Regions from separate parts of the Stutzerimonas decontaminans genome, predicted to be linked through region 2. Evidence: predicted binding sites of a transcription regulator. Region 2 holds the regulator's gene; each other region holds the start of a gene.
What was found. The regulator LexA, encoded in region 2, represses DNA repair genes until DNA is damaged. The targets are predictions, from matches to a motif close to CTGTNTNNNNANACAG.

Region 1 (4,330 bases), 380 kb from region 2:
CAACTGCCACAGCTCACAGCAGTAATTGCTGAACCTGGCGCTCAAAAACCGCCCGTTTCAACGCCTGGTTGTAGGTTGCTGTAAATTCATCCTATGATTGAAACATGGGATGAATTTGAGGGTGATGGGTAATGTCCTTGCAGCACACCGTTCGATCTTCGCTTGTAGAGCGGGTAATCGAGCAGATGCGATCGCAGATCAATGCCGGCGAATGGTCGCCGGGTATGCGAATACCTACTGAAAGCCAGCTCAGCAACTCCCTTGGTGTCGGTAGAAATACAGTCCGAGAGGCGGTGCGGGCGCTGGTCCATACCGGGGTGTTGGAGGTTCGCCAGGGGGCCGGGACGTTCGTGCTCTCCAGCCGAGACCCGTCTGGATTGCTCCAGCGCCTCGATCACGCCGCGCTGCATGATCAGCTCGAAGTTCGACGTGCGCTGGAGGTCGAAGCCGCGCGCCTGGCAGCGTCGCGGCGCACGGATGAGGACCTGCGAGCGATACGTGATGCTCTCGGAGCGCGGGGGGCTTGGAGCGATCAGGCCTCACTCGAGGCGTTCGTCGAACGAGATGCCGATTTTCATCTGAGCATCGTTCGCGCCAGCCATAACGTCACGCTGCTTGAGATGTATCAGTTCTTCTGGGAGGGCCTGCAAAACACCATTGCCAAGACGGAAGGTGAACAACAGCTCCCGGAGCCTACCTATGCAGCACATGCGGCCGTCTATGACGCCATAGCTCGGGGTTGCCCCGAGCAGGCTGCCATAGCGGCCAGCGAGCTATTGACGCCGGCGCTAGAAACGCTGGCCAGCACGCTGGAAATTGATTCTCGAAACACGGACACAAGGGAGTAGAACCTTCATGGATCATTCGATCGCGACGTGGGCAATCTTGCTGGTTGCCGCTTTTCTTGGTGGCGGATTGAACGCCATTGCCGGTGGCGGCAGTTTTTTCACGTTTCCGGCACTGGTTTATGCCGGCGTGCCTGCCGTGGCGGCGAATGCTTCAGGGACTCTCGCACTTCTGCCTGGCTATTTTGCAAGCACCTGGGGCTATCGAGAGGACCTGCGTCCGCCCGCAACGCTATCTATGGGTGCGCTCGTAGCCATAAGCCTGGGCGGCGGTGCCGCAGGGGCGGCGCTGCTGCTGACCACGCCCGATGATGTGTTCCGTGCAATCGTTCCCTGGCTACTGCTTGTCGCGACGTTGCTGTTCGCCTTCGGGCCTTGGTTGCTGCGCAGGTTCAAACGCGATTCGGGCGAGGATGAGGCGAATGCAATGGTGCAGGGTTTCACCCTGGCCGTTGTCAGCATCTATGGGGGCTATTTCAATGGCGGTCTGGGCATCGTGCTACTCGCTGCATTCAGTTTGCTTGGCCATCGAGACATCAACTCGATGCAGGGGCTCAAGAATCTGGTTTCCTCCGTACTAACCGCGATCGCAGTGTCTGTATACGCATTCGGCGGTGCGATCCTTTGGCGTGAGGCGCTGATCATGATGTTGGCGGCGACCGTCGGCGGCTATGTCATGGCTCGTGTCGGCCGACGGCTGCCTTCGAGCTTTGTACGCGCGGTTGTGATTGTTACCGGTGTTGTGATGACGGTGCTTTTTTTCCGCGCCTGATACCGGTTTTCTCTGTCAGGGCCGACTTCTCCTTCTCGCCAATCGCTGCGTTCGCTTGAGTTTGATGAGAATTGCTATTTTTAAGCGATGGGTGCATCCACCCTACGGCTTGCGGGCGGGGCGTAGTGCTACGCATAGCCTCCCTGGAGCCGGAGCCCCCCCGCTGCGACGCGGATACCCATCATGCTAGCCTGATGCACCAGCCGGCAGCCCTTCGGCTGGTGCTGTCCGATGACAACGATGGCTACGAAGGCCGCTACGGAATCGAGGAACCGCACCAGGCGGTTCTGAAAGCGGTCCTGCAGCGAATATTGCCGTTGTGCCTGCAGGCCAGCGCCTGCCTGCCACGGATTATTCGGCGCGACCCGCTACGCGCTGCCACTCCGTCCAGACTTGCCGCCTACGGTGTTGCTCGGCTGGATGAAGCGGCTGATGCAGGGGTAGCGGCTATTTCGAACCGTCGATGAGCGACATGGAATCGCCTGTATGAATACTGTATAAATAGACAGTATTCAGAGGTGAGCTCCGTGAGCAGTGCATTCATTTCTTTCCTTAATAAGGCATTTCCTGGCCGAACGCTGATAGCGAGGTTCGCCTGATGGGAACGGTCGCAGCGCTTGAAGTCCTGCTCGACCAGCGTCGCGTATGGCGGGGCCAGCCAGTCGCGCCCGCTGCCGGGGCGCAACCGACAGGCCATGCTCCATTGGATAGGCGCCTGCCTACGGGCGGCTGGCCGCAATCTGCGCTGACCGAGATCCTGATGCCCGCTGCCGGGATAGGAGAGCTGCGTTTGCTATGGCCAACGATCGCCCGTCTTACCGCTGCTGGCCAGCGCGTCGTGCTGGTGGCGCCACCCTTCATTCCCTATCCGGCAGCATGGCTGGCAGCCGGTGTCGTCTTGCAATACCTGGTGATCATCCAGGCGACCGGCAAGGAAGTGTTGTGGGCCGCGGAGCAATGCCTGCGTTCCGGATGTTGTGCAGCCGTGCTGTGCTGGCCGCAGCGTGCGGATGACCGCGGCATGCGCCGCCTGCAGGTGGCGGCCGAAAGCGGTGATAGTTTGGGTTTTGCTCTTCGTGATGCCGGCGAGGCAGTCAATCCGTCACCAGCGGCATTGCGCCTAGTGCTGGATACGCCGCCCGGATCGGTGCGGCTACTCAAATGTCGAGGCGGTGTGGTGCCGCAGACCTCGTTTGCCCTGGCTGAGGGAGCCTGACGGCAATGCGCTGGGCCTGCATTATTCTGCCGCAACTGGCACTCGACGGCGTGCTGCGTGCGCAAGAAGTTGGCGATGCGCCGCTGGCCATGATCACCGGGGGGGCGCAACGACGGTTTTTGCAGGCAGTCAACGCACCGGCACGCCAGCTTGGGCTACGTCCAGGCATGACGCTGACGGCGGCACAGGCCCTGGTGCGAGACTTCATCCGGGTTGAATACGACACTCTAGAAATAGAGCGCTCGGAGCGCTTGCTGGCTGCCTGGGCCTATCGCTTCAGTTCGCATGTCAGCCTGTTCTATCCGCGCACCCTGCTGCTGGAGGTGGAATCCAGCCTCGCACTCTTCGGTCCCTGGCCGCGATTCGAGGCCAGATTGCGTCAGGAACTCACCGATCTGGGCTTCCGCCACCGCATCGTGGTGGCACCAAACCCCGTTGCGGCACGTGTGCTGGCAAATGTTCACGATGGACTGGTGGTCGATGAGCAGGGCCTGCTCGAGACGCTCATGCCGCTTTCGCTGGAGCGACTCGGTTTACCGCGCGATTCGGCCCGAAGCTGCCAGCGCATGGGGATACGCACGTTGCGCCAGTTGCTTGCTCTGCCTCGCTCGGGGCTGGCGAAGCGTTTCCCTGCAGAAGTACTGCTGCAACTTGATCGCCTGCTGGGGCAACAACCTATAGCACTGGATTATTTCCTGCCGCCTGAGCGTTTCGAGCAGCGCCTGGAGTTTAATTTCGATGTCGAGTCGCATCAGGCATTGCTGTTTCCGTTGCGACGGTTGTGCGCGGATTTGGCGGCTTTCCTGCACGGCCGTGATTGTGGTGTGGAGCGCTTCGCGTTGCACATGGAGCATCGTTCAGCTGCGGACACTCGGCTCGACGTGGGGTTGCTGAGCCCGGAGCGCGAGAGCGAGCGGCTTTTCGAACTGGCGCGTGGACGTCTGGAGCGTTTGCAACTGTCGACGGCAACGCAGGCGCTACGGCTGGTGGCCGAAGACCTGCCCGTGTTCGTGCCTGAGCGCCGTGAGCTGTTCGATGATCGCCCGCAACGTAGCCTGGTCTGGCTGCAACTGCGGGAGCGATTGCGAGCTCGCCTTGGTGAGGGGGCGGTTCTGGCAGTGCATGCGCGGGACGATCATCGTCCGGAACATGCCTGGCGATTGGCTACCGAGGATGGCTCGGGCAGTCATGGGTCTGCGGATAAGCGCCCCGGATGGTTGCTGCCACAGGCGAAGCAGCTGAAGGAAAATGAGGTCCGCATTCTGGGCGGTCCAGAGCGCATCGAGTCCGGCTGGTGGGATGCGGACGATATTCGACGTGACTACTTCCTGATCGAAACTCGCACTGGGCAGCTGGGTTGGGCCTATCGAGCGTTCGGGGAGGCAGGCCCTCTGATGCTGCAAGGGTGGTTTGCATGAACCTGCCCGATTACGCGGAGCTGCATTGCCTGTCCAACTTCAGTTTTCAGCGCGGTGCTTCCAGCGCACTGGAGTTGTT
Region 2 (4,330 bases):
AGTGGACGGCAAGCCGACCGGCTGGAAGGCGTTCTACGACGGCGGCAAGTGGAAGGTCGAAGACAAGCGCTGATTTCGTTCCGGCCGACCGCCCTGCGGATCGGTCGGTCAGCGTGCGTTCTTCAGATCGGCTGACGCTTCGTCAGCCGATCTGGTGCGGCAACCAGTGAAGGTCCATTCTCTGTTCATCTTCTTTCGGAGAGCACGCCATGGCTCACGAGCTCTACACGCGCACCAACCAGAAGATCTTCTTCGCCGGCCTGTCATTGGAAAGCTGGCGCAAGGCCGAAGAGTCGGCCTCGATGAATTCTCAGGGCTTGATTCAGGCCGAGCGCGAGGCTTGCCTGTTCCACCTTTACGGCGCCGTGCTTGGCCTGTGCCATGAGATCGCCGGTTACTATCGGTCGCCTGGTGCGGGTGCGCCGGTAGTCGAGGCATTTCTGACGCGCAGCGTGCTTGAGGCTGCGCCGAGCCCGGAACTCGCCGAATTGCTGGAATTGTCGGAGCAGCCAAGCACCTGGCTCGGACAGTTGCTTACTGCCTACAAGCAGCTCTTCCTGCCGCCACGCGCTCCTGCCAAGGCCAAGACCGATCCGCGGCAGCCGCTGATCGAGGCAGTCAGTGTCGAGGATGAAGTGCCGCCACTGTCGCGCGTCGAGCTGGAGGCCTGGCGACAGAGCCTCAAAGGCCTGGCGTTACGTTTTCGCGAGTCGCTTACCGAGTGGTGAAAGCGGAGGGCGCGGCATCAGCCACGGCTCCTGATGCTCAGGACCATGGCGATGCCGCCGAGAATCGCCGCGCCTGAGATGATCAGCGTTGCTGTCAGCGCCTCACCCAACAGTACGGCGCCGGCAATGGCGGTCAACAGCGGAACGCTGAGCTGCACGCTCGCCGCCTGTATTGCCGCGAGACCGGGCAGCGCCGCGTACCAGATGGCATAGCCGATTCCCGAGGCCAGCGCCCCGGAAAGCAACGCATAGACGACCCCGGGTGCATCCCATTGCTGCTGGCCAAGCATCACCAGACAAAGCACTGCGGCGAATGGCACGGCTTTGATGAAATTGCCTGCAGTTGCTGCCAGAGGATTGCTCGTGCCCCGTCCGCGCAGCGAATAGACGCCCCAGGCGACCCCGGACAGCAGCATGAGCAGCGCGCCATCCAGTGCTGGCGTGCTGCTTCCCGGCAGTAGCAGGATCAACAAACCACTCAACGCCAGTAGCAGGCCGGCAATCTGCCCGACGCTGAAGCGTTCGCCGCGGAACAATCCCCAGGCAAGCATGCTCAACTGCACTGCGCCGAATAGCAGCAGGGCGCCGGCTCCGGCATCCAGGTTGATATAGGCGTAGGAAAAACTGGCCGCGTAGACGAACAGTGCCAGGGCACTGAACCAATCTCCGCCCGGCGATTGTCTGGCGCCGCCGAAACGCAACAGCAACCAGAGCGTGAGCGCTCCAGCCACGATCCGCAGTCCCGTAAAGCTGGCCGGGTCGATAGCGGTGTCCCGCAAGGCGATGCGGCACAGTATCGAATTACCGGCGAAAGCCAGCATGGCCAGGGCGGTAAGCAGCAAGGTACGGGTGGTCATACGCAGTCCTTATCGCGCACGGGGCGGCGTGCACGTTTTTTTAGCGCATGCTACGTGTCGGACCCCATGAGTGCATCGTTTTTACTGTCAGGCGGCGAGATCGCACTGTGTTGCGATCTGAACGGGGAGAGAGCGCTCGAGGCCAGCAAAGGCTGCCCTGGGGCTGGACGGCTGTTACAATGGACGCCTTTCACGCGGAGCTGGTCCATGCCTACATCATCTTTTCTGGAAATCGTCGAGCTACCTGACGGGCGCATTGTGCTCCGTCGTGCCGAGGACGAAGAGGTGCTGGTCACGCTGGATTTCTCCGACGACGCCAAGCTGTTTCTGCAGGGTCAGCACGTCGAGATTGCCAAGGCGATGTTCAACGTCGGCGTTCAGATGGCCGGGCGCATGTCGGAAGGGGATTTCGAGCATGACCATGATGAGCCGCGAGTTCTGCACTGAGTGAGCTACTGACGAGTGCTGTAGCCTCAGGATCCCATCCGGATTTGGCAGCACGTCCCTGTGCTGTGTAGCTCAACATCCCAGACGAATGTTCAGACTCTGAGCTTCGCCAAGGCTGGCAGCAGCGCGCAGTTTGCTACGTGTTGCGCCCTCGAGCTGGCCGAACCAGCTGACCACGGTATGGCTACAACCTGAGGCCAGCGCTTTGCAGGCGAGCTCCAGCGCACCTTCGGCGTCGCGGGGTTGCAGCAGGATGATGCGCTCGCGATTCAGGCCGCATTTGCGCAGCCAGTTCTGCGAGAGGAAAGCAGGCGGGGCGATCAGCGTTAGCCATCGACTGTCTGCCGCATCGCCGAGCTCACGCAGGATAGGGGCGAGCAGCAAGTGACAGTGTTCGCTGCTGCCGCTCAGGCTCAACTCGCTCAGATATTCCTTGTCCTGCTCGGGTTTGTTATGTGGTTTCAGACTGCCGAACGGTGCCAGGCTGTGCGCTATAACGCCGTCGAACAACGAAAGTTGGGGCCGGGAAGTACTGGTCTGATACTGCATAAACCTTCTCCTTAGCGGCGGATGACGCCGACACTCAAGCCTTCTATCACCAGATCTTGCTGTTCGAGGTCCACCTCGATGGGCGCGAACTCGGGGTTTTCAGCCAGCAGCCAGACCTTCTTGCCGTCACGCTTGAAGCGTTTCACCGTGACTTCGTCACCGACACGAGCAACCACGATCTGGCCGTTGCGTGCTTCGCGGGTGGTGTGCACCGCCAGCAGGTCGCCATCGAAGATGCCGACATCCTTCATGCTCATGCCATGGACGCGCAGCAGATAATCAGCACGCGGATGGAAAAAAGCAGGACTGATCTGGCAGGATTCTTCGACATGTTGCTGCGCCAGAATCGGCGCGCCGGCAGCGACGCGGCCGATGATCGGCAGGCCGTTCTCGGAAGCGGCGGGTTCGAAGTCCGGAATACGTATCCCGCGGGATGCGCCGGGCGTCATCTCGATAGCGCCTTTACGGGCAAGCGCCTTGAGATGTTCCTCGGCCGCGTTGGGCGACTTGAAGCCGAGCTCTTGAGCGATCTCTGCGCGTGTGGGCGGATACCCGTTGTCTTCCAGGCACCGCTTGATGAAGGCGAGGATTTCCGTCTGGCGAGGCGTCAGCTTGATCATGTCGGTCTCTGTTCTTTTATACAGTGACTGGGATTATATACAGTGATCCGACCTTGGCAACGAATGATTGACGGCGGGTGGTGATGGTATGCGGCTCGCCGCATGCGCTGTCTGCGACAATGACGCTAGTGCCACAAGGCGTTTCGTGGTTGACTTGCCGGTCGGTGAAACGTAAGTTTCAAACAGTTGTTTGTCTTTCGGAGGGGGCATGGCGCAGTCGGAAACAGTTGAGCGCATTCTTGATGCAGCGGAACAGCTGTTCGCGGAAAAGGGCTTCGCCGAAACCTCGCTTCGTCTGATCACCAGCAAGGCTGGCGTCAATCTGGCGGCGGTGAACTATCACTTCGGTTCGAAGAAGGCGCTGATCCAGGCGGTTTTTTCGCGTTTTCTCGGGCCCTTCTGCGCTAGCCTGGAGCGTGAGCTGGACCGCCGCGAGGCACTGACCGACAAGAAGGATACGCTCGAAGAGCTGCTGGAGATCCTTGTTGAGCAGGCTTTGGCCGTCAAGCCACGCAGTGGCGATGATCTGTCCATCTTCATGCGCCTGCTGGGCCTTTCTTTCAGTCAGAGCCAGGGCCACCTGCGCCGTTATCTGGAAGACATGTACGGCAAGGTGTTTCGTCGGTACATGCTCAAGGTCCACGACGCGGCGCCAGCTATCCCGCCCATCGAGCTGTTCTGGCGCGTGCACTTCATGCTTGGTGCGGCGGCGTTCAGCATGTCGGGTATCAAAGCGCTACGCGCGATTTCCGAAAACGACTTTGGCGTACGGACCTCGATCGAGCAGGTCATGCGCATGATGGTGCCGTTCCTAGCGGCCGGCATGCGCGCCGACAGCGGCATCGACGACAATACGCTCGCTGCGGCGCAACCAATCGCGCGGCGCAACGCGGTGGCCATTCCGGCTAAGGCTTGAGCTACAAGCCTGCCGGGCGATCGGCTAAGCTAGCCGCCCATGGCACTTCTCGATTTCCTGCATATCTCCATCGCCGATCAGCAGCTCTACGGTTTTGCCGAAGGGCAGCTGCGTCTGCGCTTTCCCGTGTCCACCGCTCGTAATGGAGTCGGTGAGCAGAACGGTTCCGGCTGCACGCCGCGTGGTCTGCACCAGGTGCGTGCGCGTATCGGT
Region 3 (4,330 bases), 760 kb from region 2:
TCGAAGCGGCCCAGCGACTTGTTCTGCGTAGCCTGCTTGCGCTCGCCCTGCAGCACGTGAATGGTCACGGCGCTCTGGTTGTCGTCGGCAGTGGAGAACACCTGCGACTTCTTGGTCGGGATGGTGGTGTTCTTCTCGATCAGCGGAGTCATCACGCCGCCCAGGGTTTCGATACCCAGGGTCAGCGGCGATACGTCGAGCAGCAGCACGTCCTTCACGTCACCGGCCAGGACCGCGCCTTGAATGGCAGCGCCCATGGCGACGGCTTCGTCCGGGTTGACGTCCTTGCGTGCTTCCTTGCCAAAGAACTCGGCGACCTTCTGCTGCACCAGCGGCATACGGGTCTGACCACCGACCAGGATCACGTCGTCGATCTTGGAAACGTCGACACCGGCATCCTTCAACGCGATCCGGCAAGGCTCGATGGTGCGCTGCACCAGATCCTCGACCAGCGCTTCCAGCTTGGCACGGGAGATCTTCACGTTCAGGTGCTTCGGACCGGTCGAGTCTGCAGTGATGTACGGCAGATTGACGTCGGTCTGCTGGCTGGAGGACAGCTCGATCTTGGCCTTCTCGGCCGCTTCCTTCAGGCGCTGCATTGCCAGCGGGTCACCCTTGAGGTTCATGCCGCTTTCTTTCTTGAACTCGTCGACGAGGTAGTCGATCAAGCGGATGTCGAAGTCCTCACCGCCGAGGAAAGTGTCGCCGTTGGTGGCCAGCACTTCGAACTGGTGCTCGCCATCGACTTCGGCGATCTCGATCACCGAAACGTCGAAGGTACCGCCACCCAGGTCATAAACGATCACGGTGTGGTCGCCCTTGGCCTTGTCCATGCCGTAAGCCAGCGCAGCCGCGGTCGGCTCGTTGATGATGCGCTTGACGTCCAGACCGGCGATGCGACCGGCATCCTTGGTGGCCTGACGCTGGCTGTCGTTGAAGTAGGCCGGAACGGTGATCACCGCCTCGGTCACCGGCTCACCGAGGTAGTCCTCGGCGGTCTTCTTCATCTTTTTCAGGATTTCCGCGGAGATCTGCGGCGGTGCCATTTTCTGGCCATTCACCTCGACCCAGGCGTCGCTGTTGTCGGCCTTGACGATCTTGTAAGGGACCATCTGGATGTCTTTCTGCACGACGTCCTCGTCAAAACGACGACCGATCAGACGCTTCACCGCATACAGGGTATTGTGCGGATTGGTCACTGCCTGACGCTTGGCCGACTGGCCAACCAGAATTTCGCCGTCGTTCGCATACGCGATGATCGACGGAGTGGTACGGCCGCCTTCGGCGTTCTCAATAACCTTGGCCTTGCCGTTTTCCAGAATCGAGACGCAGGAGTTGGTGGTTCCCAGGTCGATACCAATAATCTTGCCCATTTAATTCGCTCTCCAAATTTCGATTGGTCCGCGCCTGTTTTACCGGCTGCGGGTAACACAAAAACGCTTGGCTACCAGATGGGGGTCGGCAACCGGATTTCAAGCCTTCTCATCAATCGAAGGCGGCGCATCGGCGGGCGCCTTGCTGACGACGACCATCGCCGGACGAAGCAGGCGACCGTTGAGCAGGTAACCTTTCTGGAACACCTTGAGCACACTGCCCGGCTCGACATGGGTGCTCTCTTCCATGGCCATGGCCTGGTGATGCTCAGGGTTGAACGGCTCGCCATGCGGATCGAGCTGCTCGAGCTGGTGACGCGCCAGCGTGTCCTGCAACAGCTTGAGGGTGAGCTCGACGCCTTCGCGCATCGGCTTGACCGCCTCGTCATCAGCACTGGACAGCTCAAGACCACGCTCAAGACTGTCGGCAACCGCCAACAGGTCACCGGCGAACTTCTCCAGCGCAAACTTGTGAGCTTTCTCGACATCCTGCTCGGCGCGCCGGCGAATGTTCTGCAACTCGGCCGCCACGCGCAGGGACTGGTCCTGCGCCGCTGCCAGCTGCTCTTCCAGCGATTGCACGCGTGCAGCCAGGTCCTCGGCTACGTCCGCTTCCGAATGCTCGGGCGTTTCCGGGTTCTGGTTATCCAGGTTCTGCTCGTCGGCCATGAGTCCTCCTCTCTATACGATCAGCGGGCAGCAAACCCGCGCTTGTGCCGCTATATGGGGGCGCGAAAGCCGGCTTCAAGGGCATAACACAAAGTGCATCGAGCGAAATGACGAGCGACCGCACATTCATCCACCCGCGCTTGTAGCCGCAGGGAAAACCACTGTATAAATAGCCAGCCACGCAAACATCGGGAGCCTTGCCATGCTGGTTCATCTGTCGGTACACAACTACGCCATCGTCGAGCATCTCGACCTCGAGCTGAAACGCGGCATGAGCGTCATCAGCGGTGAAACCGGCGCAGGCAAGTCGATCATGCTCGACGCGCTCGGCCTGACGCTGGGCGACCGGGCCGATAGCAGCGTGGTGCGCATCGGCGCCGACAAGGCGGACATTCTTGCCAGCTTCGACCTGGATGACATTCCCGACGCCCGCGACTGGCTTGCCGAGCGCGACATGGACCACGACGGCCCCTGCATCCTGCGCCGCGTCATCACCGCCGAAGGTCGTTCCCGCGGCTATATCAATGGCACGCCCTGCCCACAGGGCGACCTCAAGGCGCTTGGTGAGCTGCTGATCGATATCCACAGCCAGCACGAGCACCAATCCCTGCTGAAGACCGATACCCATCGGCGCCTGCTCGACGAGTACAGCGGCAGCCAGGAACTAGCGCGCCAGGTGCAACTGGCTGCGCAACGCTGGCGGCAGACCCGCCAGACGCTGGAGCGACTGAGTAACAGCGGCGATGAACAACGCGCCCGCCATCAGCTGCTCAGCTACCAGCTCGAAGAACTGGAAAATCTTGCGCTTGGCGAAAGCGAGCTGGAGCAACTGGAGCAGGAACACAAGCACCTCGCCAACGCCGAACAGCTGCTCGGCGCTTGCCGCCAGGTCATGGAGCTGTGCAGCGAGAGCGATGCCGGCAACGTGCTGTCGGCACTCACCAGCAGCCTGCAACGCCTCACCGCATTCCAGAACCAGCCGCAAGCCCTGAGCGAAGCGGTTAACCTGCTGGCCAGCGCGCAGATTCAGGTCGAAGAGGCCATCGGCGAACTCAACCGCTTCGTCGATCATTTCGACGCCGACCCCGAGCGCCAGCAGACGCTGGAAGAGCGCCTAGACACCATCTACACCTTGGCCCGCAAGCACCGCGTCCAACCCACCGAACTGCCAGCCCTGCATCAGCAACTGCTGGAAGAGCTCGAAGGACTCAACGCCGATGACGAAGCCGTTGAGCGTCTTGGCGAGGAGCTGGCGGCCTATGCCCGGCACTATGAAGAGAAAGCCGGCGAACTTAGCCGCATACGCCAGGCAGCAGCCGATCAGCTGGCGAGCGCGGTGGAAGTGGAAATCCAGCGACTGGGCATGCCAGGCGGCAAGTTCAGCGTGCAACTCAAGCCCGCTGCCGAAGGTGAGCTGATGCCGTATGGCCTCGAGCAAGTGGAGTTTCTGGTCAGCGCCAACCCCGGCCAGCCTCTGCGACCGTTGGCCAAGGTCGCATCCGGCGGCGAATTGTCACGCATCAGCCTGGCGATTCAGGTCATCACGGCGCAGACGTCTCGCGTACCGACGCTGGTATTCGACGAAGTCGACGTTGGCATCGGCGGCCCCACCGCGGAGGTTGTCGGGCAGCTGCTGCGACGCCTCGGTGAGCGCGGCCAGGTGCTGACTGTCACCCACCTGCCCCAAGTTGCCGCGCAGGGGCACCATCACCTGTTCGTGCACAAGGCCCGCGGCAGCGATGAAACCCGTACCGCGGTAGCCGAACTGGATCAGGCCGGCCGCGTCGAGGAGATCGCGCGAATGCTCGGCGGTGTCGACCTGACCGAGCAATCGCTGGCACATGCCCGGCAGATGGTCACATCGGCCCAGGCCTGAACCCAATGGGCAGGCACAAAAAAGGCGGCCTTGGCCGCCTTTTTCACGCACTGAAGATCAGTCTTTCTTGCGCACGTAGAGCACCAGATTGTGATCCACCAGCTCGTAGCCGTGGCGCTTGACGATCTCTTTCTGCAGCTTCTCGATCTCGGGATCGAAGAACTCAATGACATCGCCACTATCGACGCAGACCATATGGTCATGGTGGCCACCGTCGGCCAGTTCGAAGACGGCATGACCACCATCGAAGTTGTGCCGAACTACCAGGCCGGCCGCCTCGAACTGGGTCAGCACGCGATAGACCGTCGCCAGACCGACATCCTCACCCGCTTCCATCAACGCCTTGTAGACGTCTTCGGCACTCATGTGACGGCGATCGGTAGTGTCCAGCATCTGCAGGATCTTCACCCGC

Region 1: the regulator LexA is predicted to act here: its motif matches at 2,111-2,126, upstream of imuA (translesion DNA synthesis-associated protein ImuA).
Region 3: the regulator LexA is predicted to act here: its motif matches at 2,204-2,219, upstream of recN (DNA repair protein RecN).

What each region holds. Positions count from the first base shown of each region.
Region 1 is NZ_CP007509.1:2,484,970-2,489,299, reverse strand. It holds gene UIB01_RS11440 (FadR/GntR family transcriptional regulator) at 132-848, shown strand; gene UIB01_RS11435 (sulfite exporter TauE/SafE family protein) at 856-1,617, shown strand; gene imuA (translesion DNA synthesis-associated protein ImuA) at 2,216-2,833, shown strand; gene UIB01_RS11420 (Y-family DNA polymerase) at 2,839-4,251, shown strand; gene UIB01_RS11415 (error-prone DNA polymerase) at 4,248-4,330, shown strand, end outside.
Region 2 is NZ_CP007509.1:2,868,720-2,873,049, reverse strand. It holds gene topA (type I DNA topoisomerase) at 1-73, shown strand, start outside; gene UIB01_RS13135 (DUF6586 family protein) at 210-728, shown strand; gene UIB01_RS13130 (DMT family transporter) at 746-1,585, opposite strand; gene UIB01_RS13125 (hypothetical protein) at 1,793-2,032, shown strand; gene sulA (SOS-induced cell division inhibitor SulA) at 2,105-2,581, opposite strand; gene lexA (transcriptional repressor LexA) at 2,593-3,201, opposite strand; gene UIB01_RS13110 (TetR/AcrR family transcriptional regulator) at 3,410-4,117, shown strand; gene UIB01_RS13105 (L,D-transpeptidase) at 4,157-4,330, shown strand, end outside.
Region 3 is NZ_CP007509.1:3,630,209-3,634,538, forward strand. It holds gene dnaK (molecular chaperone DnaK) at 1-1,373, opposite strand, end outside; gene grpE (nucleotide exchange factor GrpE) at 1,473-2,042, opposite strand; gene recN (DNA repair protein RecN) at 2,245-3,918, shown strand; gene fur (ferric iron uptake transcriptional regulator) at 3,976-4,330, opposite strand, start outside.